DNA from 3 places in the Aquipuribacter sp. SD81 genome. Region 1 is predicted to be linked to each of the others. Evidence: riboswitches for the same ligand, from Rfam matches in the RefSeq annotation. Region 1 holds a riboswitch; each other region holds the start of a gene.
What was found. Region 1 has a riboswitch for S-adenosylmethionine ahead of WAA21_RS07210 (ABC transporter ATP-binding protein). Riboswitches for the same ligand answer to the same signal wherever they lie in the genome.
Positions count from the first base shown of each region.

Region 1 (3,951 bases):
CCCACGCCGCTGCTCGGGCTCGCGGAGCAGTCCGGCTTCTTCGTGCTGTGACCCTGTGACCGCAGTGACGTCGTGGTGAGCGCGTGGTGAGCGCCGCCGGGCCCGGGCCCGGCGGGGCAGGCCGGGCGGCGCACGCCGCGCGCCTCGAGCGCTACGGCCTCACCGACGACGCGCTGCGCGACACCGTCGTCGACGGGCTGGCGCAGGTCGAGGAGGCCGTCCGGGACGCCGTCCGCAGCGCGGACCCGCTCGCCGACGACGCCGCCGGCCACCTCGTGCGGGCGGGGGGCAAGCGCACCCGGCCGCTGCTGTGCCTGCTCGCGGCCCAGCTCGGCGCGCCCGGGCCGCTCGTCGTCGACGCGGCGGTCGTCGTCGAGCTCACGCACCTCGCGACGCTGTACCACGACGACGTCATCGACTCCGCGACCGAGCGTCGCGGGGTGCCGAGCGCCCAGCAGGTGTGGGGCAACACCGTCGCCATCCTCACCGGCGACCTGCTCTTCGCGCGCGCGTCGGTCATCGGCGCCGGGCTCGGGCCGGAGGCGGTGAGCATCCAGGCGCGGACCTTCGAGCGGCTCGTGCTGGGGGAGATGCGGGAGACCGTCGGCCCGCGCCGCGGCGAGGACCCGGTCGCGCACTACCTGCAGGTGCTGAGCGACAAGACGGGCTCGCTCATCGCGACGTCCGCCCGCTTCGGCGGCATGTTCTCCGGGCTGCCCGCCGAGCAGGTGCGCGTGCTCGTGGAGTACGGCGAGCAGGTCGGCGTCGCGTTCCAGCTCGCCGACGACGTCCTCGACCTCGCCGCCGAGCGCGCGGAGTCCGGCAAGACGCCCGGCACCGACCTGCGCGAGCACGTGCCGACGCTGCCGGTGCTGCTGCTGCGCCGGGCGGTCGCCGACAGCAGCGCCCCCGCCGGGTCGGCCGAGCTGCTCGCGGACCTCGACGGCGACCTGGGCGACGACGAGGCGCTCGCCGACGTCGTCGCCCGGCTGCGCGCGCACCCCGTGACCGCCGACGCGCGGACCGAGGCGCGGCGCTGGTCGGCCCGCGCCGTCGAGGCCCTCGCGCCGCTGCCCGCCTTGCCGGCCCGCGACGCCCTCGCCGCGGTCGCCGAGGCGCTCGCCGACCGCACGGGCTGAGCCGCCCGCGTCCGTCACGGCGCGACGTCGCCTGCCTGCGGCCACGGCGACACACCGGACAGCTCCCGCCGACCGTCGGTGCACCGTCCCGCCGTCGCGTGTGTCGTCGTGGCCGGGCAGCGGGCCTGTGGACGGGGGCGCACGCCGTCGTCCGTCGTGGGTCGGGCTGGTGACATGGCCGTCGAGGGGAGGACCATGGCTGCTGTGACCGTGATGCCGCGTGAGGGGGATTGGACGGTCGACGACCTCGACCGGCTGCCCGACGACGGCCTGCAGTACGAGCTCGCGGACGGGGTGCTCCTCGTGACGCCCGCTCCCGTGCCCGCCCACCAGCGCGTGGTCGTCGACCTGCTGATGGTGCTGCGCCAGGCGGAGGTGCCGGGTACGGAGGTGTTCGTCGCCCCCCTCGACTACCGGCCGAGCCGGGTCCGGTCCCTCCAGCCGGACCTGCTCGTGGTCCGCAGCGAGGACGTCGGACCGGTGGACGTGCAGCGGCCGCTGCTCCTCGCGGTGGAGGTGCTGTCGCCCAGCACCCGCAGCAAGGACCTGCTGCTCAAGCGCGGCCTGTACGAGGACTCCGGCGTGGCGTCGTACTGGGTCGTCGACCCGGCCGAGCCGTCGCTGCTCGTGCTCGACCTGGTCGACGGCCGCTACGTCGAGACCGCGCGCGTCGCGGGCGACGACGAGGTCCGCCTCGAGCGGCCCTTCCCGGTGACGGTCCGGCCCGGCGCGCTCGGCCGCCGCTGACCGGAGCGAGACGGCCGTCCCAGCCCTCGGACGTCCGGTTTCGCGAGTCGGGACGGCGGGGGCTACTCTCTCACCAGCCATCCAGAGCGACCGAGAGACCTGGCTCGTCGACGTCGCAGCAACCCCCCGGCAACGGGTGCGGGTGCTACCGCCAGGACCGATGGAGGATCCTGTGAGGTACTGCCCCGGCACCACCCCGCTCCTGGTCGCGCGTCGCGCCGTGGACCTGTGCCGCCGCACCGCCGCGGCGTGTCCGCGGCGAATGCCGCTGCGCTGAGCCTCCCGCTCGGCGCACACCCCCGGCCCCCGTCGACCCGCGCTGCGCGCGGGCCGGCCCTCCTGCGCCGTCCCGGCGCCGCGACCTCCGGAGCACCCCCATGACCAGCACCACGCCATCCCCGGCGCGGACCACCTCGCTGCCCGTCGACGTCCGCGACCTCACCGTCGACTTCGGCAAGGGGCCGGTCCTCGACGGCCTCGACCTGCACGTGCCCGCCGGTGAGGTCCACGCCGTGCTCGGGCCGTCCGGGTGCGGCAAGTCGACCCTGCTGCGCGTCCTCGCCGGCCTGACCCCGCCCACCCGCGGCACCGCGCGCCTCGGCGGGGCCGACGGCAGCGGCAGCAGCGACATCGTCGAGGGCGACGAGCGCGTCGCCGTCGTCTTCCAGCAGCCGCGGCTGCTGCCGTGGCTCGACCTGCGCGGCAACGTCGCTCTCGGTGCCACCCGCCGCCGCCGGCACGAGCCGGGCGCCGGGTCGCGCGAGGAGGTCGACGAGCTCCTGCACCGGGTGCACCTCGACGGCTACGGCGACTACCGGCCCGCCTCCGTCAGCGGCGGCATGGCCCAGCGCACCGCGCTCGCCCGGGCGCTGCTCGCCCGGCCGGGCGTCCTGCTGCTCGACGAGCCCTTCGCCGCGCTCGACGCCCTCACCCGTCTCACCATGCAGGGCCTCGTCGACGAGCTCGTCCACGCCGACGGCACGACCGTCGTGCTCGTCACCCACGACGTCGACGAGGCCGTCCGGCTCGCCGACCACATCACGGTGCTCGGGCGCGCCGGCACCGGGCACGCCACGTACGTGCCGGTCGACCTGCCCCGCCCGCGCGACACCACCGACCCCGAGCAGCTCGCCGCCGCCGCACGCCTCCGGTCGCGCCTGCTGTCCCTCGTCGGCGTCTCCGACGCCGGCGCGTCCACCTCCCCGCACCACGAGCAGGGTTCCCGGACCCGACAGGAGCACACCCGATGAGCCGCCGCACGTCCGTCCCCACCCTCGCCCTCGCCGCCGCGACCGCCCTCGTGCTCGCGGCCTGCGGCTCCGGTTCGGAGGGCGGCGCCGACGCCGACGACGACGCCACGGGCGCGGCCGGCGGTGGCGCGAGCGCCGCCGCGGGCGGCGACCTCGGTGTCGACGAGATCCGCCTGGACTGGGCGACGTACAACCCGGCGAGCCTCGTGCTCAAGGAGCAGGGCTGGGTCGAGGAGGCCGTCGGCGACGACGTCGAGGTCACGTGGGAGTTCTCCGCCGGGTCCGCCCCCGCCAACGAGCTGCTGCGCGGCGACGTCGTCGACTTCAACTCCACCGCCGGCGCCGCGGCGCTGCTCGCCCGGGCCAACGGCTCCCCGCTGCGCACCGTCGACGTCCTCGCGCAGCCGGAGTGGTCGGCGATCGTCGTCGGGCCCGACTCCGACATCACGAGCGCCGAGGACCTCGAGGGCCGCACCATCGCGGCGCTGTCCGGGACCGACCCGTACTTCTTCCTCCTGCAGACGCTCGACTCCGCGGGACTCACGACCGACGACGTGCAGATCGTCGACCTGCCGCACGCCGACGGCCGCCTCGCCCTCAACCGCGGCGAGGTCGACGCGTGGGCGGGGCTCGACCCGATCATGGCCGACACCGTGGCGAACGAGGGCGCCGAGCTCGTCGTGCGGGAGCCGAGCCGCAACTCCTACAGCGTGCTCAACGTGCGCGAGGACTTCCTGACCGAGCACCCGGAGGCCGTCGAGCTCGTCCTCACGCAGTACGAGCGCGCGCGGCAGTGGATCCAGGACAACCCGGAG
Region 1 covers NZ_JBBAYJ010000009.1:68,162-72,112, forward strand. The annotation lists gene nuoN (NADH-quinone oxidoreductase subunit NuoN) at 1-51, shown strand, start outside; gene WAA21_RS07200 (polyprenyl synthetase family protein) at 174-1,139, shown strand; gene WAA21_RS07205 (Uma2 family endonuclease) at 1,335-1,886, shown strand; SAM riboswitch class I at 1,961-2,053, shown strand; gene WAA21_RS07210 (ABC transporter ATP-binding protein) at 2,264-3,136, shown strand; gene WAA21_RS07215 (aliphatic sulfonate ABC transporter substrate-binding protein) at 3,133-3,951, shown strand, end outside.

Region 2 (3,951 bases), on a different contig from region 1:
GGCCGAGCACCGCCAGCAGCGCCGGGAGCAGCGTCACCGAGACCGCCAGGCCGACGAGCACCGCGAGCGCCATGCCCGGTCCGAAGGCGCGGAACACGCTGCCGCGGGCGGCGAGCAGCGACGCCGTGCCGGCGGCGACCGTGAGGCCCGCGACCACGACGACGGGCAGGTAGTCGACGACCGCGCGTCGCGCGGCCCCCACGCGGTCCTCACCGTCCTCCAGCCCGCTGCGGGTGGCGGCGAGGAAGAAGACCGCGTAGTCGGTGACGACCCCGAGCAGCAGCGCGAGCAGCAGCGGGCGCAGCTCGGCGGGCACCTGCACGTCGAGCACCGCCCCGAGCGCCCCGGCCGCGTGGAGCGTGAGGACGAAGGCGAGGACCGCCGTGCCGATCGCGAGCAGCGGCGCGACGAGGGAGCGGAAGCTCAGCGCCAGCACGCCGAACACCGCCAGCGGTGCCGTGAGCTCCAGCGCCCGCAGCGACCGGTCGAGGACGGCGTCCTGCGCGACGCGCGCCGGGAAGGTGCCGGTCACGCCGACGGTCGCGTCGAGCGGGTCCGGTGCGCCGGCGGCGTAGCGCTGCGCGGCCCGGGTCTGCCCGAAGATGCCGGTCTCGGGCGACATGAGCAGGTAGGTGAGGGCCGTCGTGCCCTCCTCGCGGGCGCCCGGCACGAGACCGGCGGTGTTGAGCAGCGGCAGCGCCCCCAGCAGCGGGCCCGGCTCGGGGTAGGTGCCCTGGGCGACCGACGCCGCGCGCAGCACGGCGGCTGCCTGCGTGTACGGCGACAGCCCGTCGGGGTCGCGCTGCACGACGACGGCGCGCGACAGCAGCGGGAAGCCGAACGCCTGCGCCGACCGCACCTCGGTCGACACGTAGGGGTTGCCGTCGGGCGCGAAGTCGTCGAGGTCGCCGACCCCCGTGCCGCCCGGCAGCGGGAGCAGGACGACGGCCGCGACGGTGAGCACGACCCAGCCGAGCAGGACGGCGAACCGGCCGCGGACCACGAGGGCCGCGGCGGCCCCGACCCCGCGCGGCGGAGCGCGGTGCGGCGTCCCCGCCGTCCCCGCCGCCCGCGCCGTCCCCGCTGTCATGGTCACCTCCGGGCACGGGCCCCGGTCCGGACCCCTGTCGCCGCAGTACCCCGACCGAGCGGTCCGCACGCAGCGGGCCCGGCACCCGTGCCGGGTGCCGGGCCCGCCGTCAGGCGCGGGTGCGTCCGTGCGGCCTCACAGGAAGCCGCGGATGAACCCGAGCTCCCGCTCCTGGTCGATGCGGAACATGCCGCCGACACCGGCGCAGTTGCCGTTGAGGCCGTAGGAGTTGACCGAGACGAGCGTGTCGCCGACCAGCGCGGGGCCGCCGGAGTCGCCGAAGCACGTACCGCCGTGCTTGGCGTCGCCGCTCAGCAGGATCGACTGGTTGCCCGACGCGGTGCCGGCGCCGTTCGCCCCCTGGGTGTTGAGGACGAAGAGGTCCGCCTGGTAGCGGGTGAGCTCGGCGACGTTGCGCTCCGGCTGCACGGGGTTGCTGGACGCGGCCTGCAGCCCGTAGCCGACGGCCGTGACCACGGCGCCGTTGCGCCCCTTGGGCAGCGTGTCGACGACGCCGACCTGCGGCAGCTCGGCGTAGCGGTCGAGCTCGACGGGCTCGTCGAGGACGACGACGCCGAGGTCGTGCAGGTAGAACGCGGCGTCGTCGTACTCCGGGTGCGTGTACGGCGTGCCGGTCACCGACGTCGCGCCCTCGTAGGGGTAGCCGAAGTCGGCCGGCGTGGGCTCGAGCGTCGTCTCGAACCAGATCTCGACGGAGTCCGCCCCGAACGTGCAGTGCCCGGCCGTGACGTACACCGTCGGGGAGATGAGAGAGCCGCTGCACCGCGACTGCGGCACGAGCTCGCCGTCGGCGTCGTAGGTGCTCGACACCATGATGCCGACGTAGGGGTGGTCCTGGCCGTCGAGGCTGCCGCCCCGGGTGATGGCCGCCGCGGGCGCCGCGACCGCGGCGCCGAGGACGAGAGCCGCGGCGGCGGCGAGAACAGGCTTCATGGGTGCTCCTCCGGGGGCGGGATCGAGGTCCGGCGGTGGCCCCTCGCCGCCGTGCCGGGACCATAGCCACGCCCACCGACCGTCCGATAGGCCTGACTCGTCCCGGAGTTCGGGGCGAGTCCCGACCGCGTCCACCCGTCGGGACGACCCGTCCGCTGCTTGACACGGCCGCGCCGCCTGCCGAACACTCGGCGACACCATCCAGAGCGGCCGAGAGACGTGGCTCGTCGACGCCGCAGCAACCACCCCCCCGGGGGGCAGGTGCTCCCGCCACGGCCGATGGAGGAGTCATGACGCAGCGCCGCTCGGCGGTCGGTCACCGCACGTCGTACCGCACCCGTGTCCTCGTGGTGCTCGGGGAGAGCGAGCCCTGTCGGGCCTGACGCCCGACCTCGCCTCCCGACCACCCGTCGCCGCGCCGCGCGGCCGGCGACCCCAGCACCCGAGGACCCGCCATGACCGTGACCGACCCCTGGTTCGACGTGCTCGCACCCGTACCGGCCCACCCCCTGACGGCCCCGACCACCGGCGCCCCGACCCACGAGGCCCTGTCCGGCAGCGAGACGGCGCCGTCCGACCCGTGGGCGCCGCGCGGGTTCGCCACCCGCCAGGTCCACGCCGGCGCCGAGCCCGACGCCCTCACCGGCGCCCGCGTCGCGCCGGTCCACGTGAGCGCGGGATTCGTGTTCGACGACTTCGAGCAGGCCCGCGCCCGCTTCGCCGGCGACGAGGAGGGCTACACGTACTCCCGCGTCGCGAACCCGACGTGCGCGGCGCTCGAGCGGCGCCTCGCCGCGCTCGAGGGCGGGACCGACGCGGTGGTCGTCGGCAGCGGGCAGGCCGCCGTGACCGTCGCCCTGCTCGGGCTGCTGCGGGCCGGCGACCACCTGCTGTCGGCGCGCAGCGTCTACGAGGGCTCGCGCGGGCTGTTCACCGAGAACTTCGCGCGGTTGGGCATCGAGGTCGACCTCGTCGACGACCACACGGACCCCGAGGCGTGGCGCCGGCTCGTCCGGCCCACGACGCGGGCGTTCTTCGCCGAGTCCGTGCCCAACCCCACGAACGACCTCGTGGACCTGCGCGCCGTCGCCGACGTCGCTCACGCGGCCGGGGTCCCGTTCGTCGTCGACAACACGCTCGCGACGCCGTACCTGCTCCGGCCGCTGGAGCACGGGGCCGACGTCGTCGTGCACTCCGCGAGCAAGTTCCTGTCCGGGCACGGCGCGACCCTCGGCGGGGTCGTCGTGACCGGGACCGGCTTCGACTGGGCGGCGCGCGAGGACCGGTGGGAGCACCTCACCGCGCCCAGCGCGCTGCTCGGCGGGAGCAGCTGGGTGCAGCGGTACGGCCGGCGCGCGTACGTCGAGCACGCCCGGCACGTCGTCGCGGCCCGGCTCGGCCCGACCCTCGCCCCCCTCAACGCGTGGCTGCTGCAGCAGGGCGTGGAGACGCTGTCGCTGCGGGTGCGGCAGCAGACCGACAACGCCCTCGTGCTCGCCCGTTGGCTCGAGGCGCAGCCGGAGGTCGCCCACGTCGCGCACGCCGGGCTCGCCTCCAGCCCGTCGCACGACCTGGCCCGGCGCTACCTGCCGCGCGGCACCGGCTCGGTCTTCGCCGTCACGCTCGCGGGCGGTGAGCCCGCCGCGCGCCGGTTCGTCGACGCCGTCCGGCTCCTCAGCCGCATGACGCACCTCGGCGACGTCCGCTCGCTCGTGCTCCACCCCGCCTCGACCACGCACGCGCACCGCTCGCCGGCCGACCGCGCGGCGGCCGGGGTCCACGACGGGACGCTGCGGCTGTCGGTGGGGATCGAGGACGTCGAGGACCTCCTCGACGACCTCGCGCGCGGCCTCGCCGCGGTGCGCGCCGGCGACGGCGCGACCGGCGTGACCGGCGCGACCGCGACG
Region 2 covers NZ_JBBAYJ010000012.1:100,031-103,981, reverse strand. The annotation lists gene WAA21_RS09335 (MMPL family transporter) at 1-1,090, opposite strand, end outside; gene WAA21_RS09330 (trypsin-like serine protease) at 1,226-2,044, opposite strand; SAM riboswitch class I at 2,239-2,330, shown strand; gene WAA21_RS09325 (O-acetylhomoserine aminocarboxypropyltransferase/cysteine synthase family protein) at 2,500-3,951, shown strand, end outside.
Region 2: it holds a riboswitch for S-adenosylmethionine, as region 1 does, so the genes downstream of both, WAA21_RS09325 (O-acetylhomoserine aminocarboxypropyltransferase/cysteine synthase family protein) here and WAA21_RS07210 (ABC transporter ATP-binding protein) in region 1, are expected to answer to the same signal.

Region 3 (3,951 bases), on a different contig from region 1:
CCCCAGTCCGGTGACCGGACCGGCGTCGGGACCGTCGTGGTAGTCCCCGCCGCGCCACGCCGGGTCGCCGGTGACGGCCGCCAGCTGCGGCGCCGCCCACGCGATCTGGTCGCCGGAGGCGGCGGCCGTGCTCGCGAGGACCGCGAGCCGCTCGACCCGCCCGGGCAGCCCGACCGCCCACTCCACGGCCCGCATCCCGCCCATGGAGCCGCCGACCACGAGCGCCCACGTCCGCACGCGCAGGTGGTCGGCGAGCCGGGCCTCGACCGCCACCTGGTCGCGCACGGACACGGCGGGGAACCGGCTGCCCCACGGCCGTCCGTCCGGGGCGGGCGTGGCGGGGCCGGTCGTGCCCTGGCAGCCCCCGAGCACGTTGGGCGCCACGACGAACCAGCGGTCGGTGTCGACCGCGAGCCCGGGACCGACGACGCCCTCCCACCAGCCGGGCGAGGCGTGCCCCGGGCCGGCGGGACCGACGACGTGGGAGTCGCCGGTGAGGGCGTGCAGGACGAGGACCGCGTTGCTCACGTGGCCGCCGGCGTCGAGCCGGGGCTCGCCCCACGTCTCGTAGGCGACCCGGACGCCAGGCAGCGTGCCGCCGTGCTCCAGGTCGACCGTCCCGACGTCGAGGAAGCGCCGTGCGCCGACCGGGTCCCCGTCCTGCCAGGCCGCCACCGTCCTCAGGCGCCCTTCGCCGCGCGGAAGCCCGCCTCGAGGTCGGCGAGGATGTCGTCGAGGTGCTCGAGGCCGACCGACAGCCGGACGAGACCGGGAGTCACGCCGCTCGCACGCTGCTCCTCCACGCTCAGCTGGCTGTGCGTGGTGGAGGCGGGGTGGATGACGAGGCTGCGGACGTCGCCGATGTTGGCGACGTGGCTGTGCAGCTCCAGCGCCTCCACGAAGCGGCGGCCGGCCTCGACGCCGCCGGCGACCTCGAAGGCGAGGACGGAGCCGGACCCGCGCGGGGCGTACTTCGCGGCGCGCTCGTGGAAGGGGCTGCTGGGCAGCGACGCGTAGGCGACCCGCTCGACCTCGTCACGGGCCTCGAGCCACTCCGCGACGGCGCGGGCGTTGTCGACGTGCCGCTCCATGCGCAGGCTGAGGGTCTCCAGGCCCTGCGCGACGAGGAACGCGTTGAACGGGCTCACGGCGGCGCCGATGTCGCGCAGCAGCTGCACACGCGCCTTGAGGACGTAGGCGAGGTTCGCCCCCAGCGCGCTGCCGACACCGAGGTCGCGGGCGTAGACGAGCCCGTTGTAGCTGGGGTCGGGCGTGTTGAACTGCGGGAAGCGCTCCGGGTCGGCGGCGTAGTCGAAGCGCCCGCCGTCGACGATCACACCGGCGATGGCGGCGCCGTGCCCGCCGAGGAACTTCGTCGCCGAGTGCACGACGACGTCCGCGCCCCACTCCAGCGGCCGGATGAGGTACGGCGTCGCGACGGTGTTGTCGACCACCAGCGGCACGCCCGCGTCGTGCGCGACGGCCGCGACGCCCTCGATGTCGAGCACGTCCTGGTAGGGGTTGGAGATCGTCTCGCCGAAGAACGCCTTCGTGTTCGGGCGCACCGCGGCGCGCCAGCTGTCGAGGTCGTCCGGGTCCTCGACGAAGGACACCTCGATGCCCATCTTCGGGAACGTGTAGTGGAAGAGGTTGTACGTGCCGCCGTACAGCCGCGGGCTGGACACGACGTGCCCGCCCGCCTCGGCGAGGTTGAGCAGGGCGGTGGTCTCCGCGGCCTGCCCGCTGGCGAGCAGCAGGGCCGCCGCGCCGCCCTCGAGGCTGGCCACGCGCTGCTCCACGGCGTCCTGCGTGGGGTTCATGATGCGCGTGTAGATGTTGCCGAACTCCTTCAGCGCGAAGAGGTTCTCGGCGTGGCTCGCGCTGTCGAAGACGTACGACGTCGTGGCGTAGATCGGCAGGGCGCGGGCGCCGGTGGCGCTGTCCGGGCTCTGGCCGGCGTGGATCTGGCGGGTCTCGAAGGACCACGAGCTGCTCACGGGTGCTCCTCACTCGCGCGGCCGCGGGTCCTCCGGCGGCGGCGCGTGACGGTTCGGGGGTGGGTGGGGCGGGGACGAGGGCGGCGCTCAGCCGGGACAGCTCGTCATGCGGACCTCCCACGAACCCGGGGCCGCACGGGCCCGCGCTTGCCGCCACCGGTCCGTGACGGCCTGGTCCTCACCCGGGGCACCCCACCGCGGAGGAGGGTTGCCGACCAGCGAGCCGGGGCTTGACGCTGGTGCTCATGACCTGCCGCGAGGGTACGGCACACGCGCCCGCGCGAGCCACCTGCCGTATCGCGGGACGGGACGGCAGGTGCCGTCCCCGCCGCCTCAGAGGGTGAGGGCGGGCGTCACGACCCCCGTGGCGACGCGGCCGCCGTCGGCCCCGTCGGACCCGGTGCTGGCGAGGACCAGCTGCAGGTGCCCGGGCGGGACCCGCTCGAGGGTGAAGCGGCCGGTCTCGTCGCACTGCTGCTGCGTCGAGCCCTCCGACGTCCGGACCTCGACGGACCGGCGACCACCCGGGGCGACCCAGCCGTCGACGCGGAAGCCCCCGTCGACGTCGCTGATGGCGAGCATGACCGTGAGCGTCCGGCTGCCGAAGGTGACGGTCCGGACGTCGTCGCCGCGGCCGCCCGCGCCGACGAGGCTCTCCTGCTGCAGCCGCATGAGCTCCACGTCGAGGTCGCGGGTGAGGTGCTCGACCTCCAGCGCGAAGCGGACGCGCCCGGCGAGGCCCGGCGGCGGCGGGTCGAGGCGCTCCCACATGTCGCGCAGACCGACCAAGAGGTCGGCGTCCTCCCGCCCGCCCGGGCCGGCCGGCGGGCTCACGTCGTCGCCCATGTCGACTCCTCCCCCAGCTGCTCCCGCAGCTTCTTCAGGCAGCGTCCGCGCGTCGGCCCGATGCTGCCCACCGGCATCGCGAGGTCGACCGAGAGCGCGGCGTAGTCCGGCCGGTCCGAGAAGGCGATGACCCGCAGCAGGCGCTGGCAGCGGTCGGACAGCGTCGCGACCGCCGACCACAGCCGTCGCGCCCGGTCGTCGTCCTCCACCTGCGCGGCCGGTCCGGGTCGCGGGTCGGGCGCGGCGAGCAGCACGGGCTCGGGGTCCTCGACGGCCCGCCGGGCGGCTGCGGCGGCCCGGGCCGCGTCGCGGCGCACGGTGACGAGCAGCCACGCGAGCACCGCCTGGGGGTCGCGCAGGTGGTCGCGGCGGCGGGACAGGGCCAGCCACGCGTTCTGGACGACGTCCTCGGCGACGTCGCCGTCCAGGCGGTAGGCCCGTGCGGTGTGCCACAGCAGCGGGGTGAGGAGGGCGACGAGCTCGTCGCACGCGCCCGGCTCGCCCCGGCACCACGCGCGCAGCAGCCCGGCGGCCTGGTCGGCGAGGCGGTGCCGGGACCCCGACGCCGCGTCCCCGCGGTCCGCGGACGCGGCACCTGCGCCGGTGCCGCCCTCGGTCGTCCCGTCGGCCCGCGCGGTCGTCGACTGCTCCGGGACGAGGACGACCGTGAGGTCGTCCGGTGCCGTCCCCGGAGCTCCCACCCTCGCCGAGGTCGGTCGGGTGCTCGGTGTCTCGACCACGCTCGTCGCCTCCGTCCGTCCGGTCCCGCGCCCGTCGCCGGGGCGCCGTCCCTGCCTGCGCCGGAACGCTAGACCCGGCGGGGCGCCGTCGACCAGGGACCGCCGCGACCGTCGTGCGGTGTCCCGGGTGGCAGGAGCACCCGACGACGACCCTGATACAGCCGGTGCCCGACCCCGTGTCATGCCGCGCTGCCGCCGAGGCCGCGGCGCGCGGCCCGTGGACCCAGACCGTGCTCGAGGCAACCGAGGACGAGCGCGGCCAGGCGCACGCCCGGGTCGTCGTCGAGCGCCCGCTCGGCGAGCACGAGCGCGCGGGTGCCGTCACCGCAGCCCCAGGCCAGCCACGCGTGACCCGCGAGCACGACCGC
Region 3 covers NZ_JBBAYJ010000035.1:357-4,307, reverse strand. The annotation lists gene metX (homoserine O-acetyltransferase MetX) at 1-675, opposite strand, end outside; gene WAA21_RS16515 (bifunctional o-acetylhomoserine/o-acetylserine sulfhydrylase) at 681-1,997, opposite strand; SAM riboswitch class IV at 2,136-2,248, opposite strand; gene WAA21_RS16510 (hypothetical protein) at 2,331-2,843, opposite strand; gene WAA21_RS16505 (RNA polymerase sigma factor) at 2,828-3,583, opposite strand; partial or broken gene WAA21_RS16500 (DUF4192 family protein) at 3,763-3,951, opposite strand, start outside.
Region 3: it holds a riboswitch for S-adenosylmethionine, as region 1 does, so the genes downstream of both, WAA21_RS16515 (bifunctional o-acetylhomoserine/o-acetylserine sulfhydrylase) here and WAA21_RS07210 (ABC transporter ATP-binding protein) in region 1, are expected to answer to the same signal.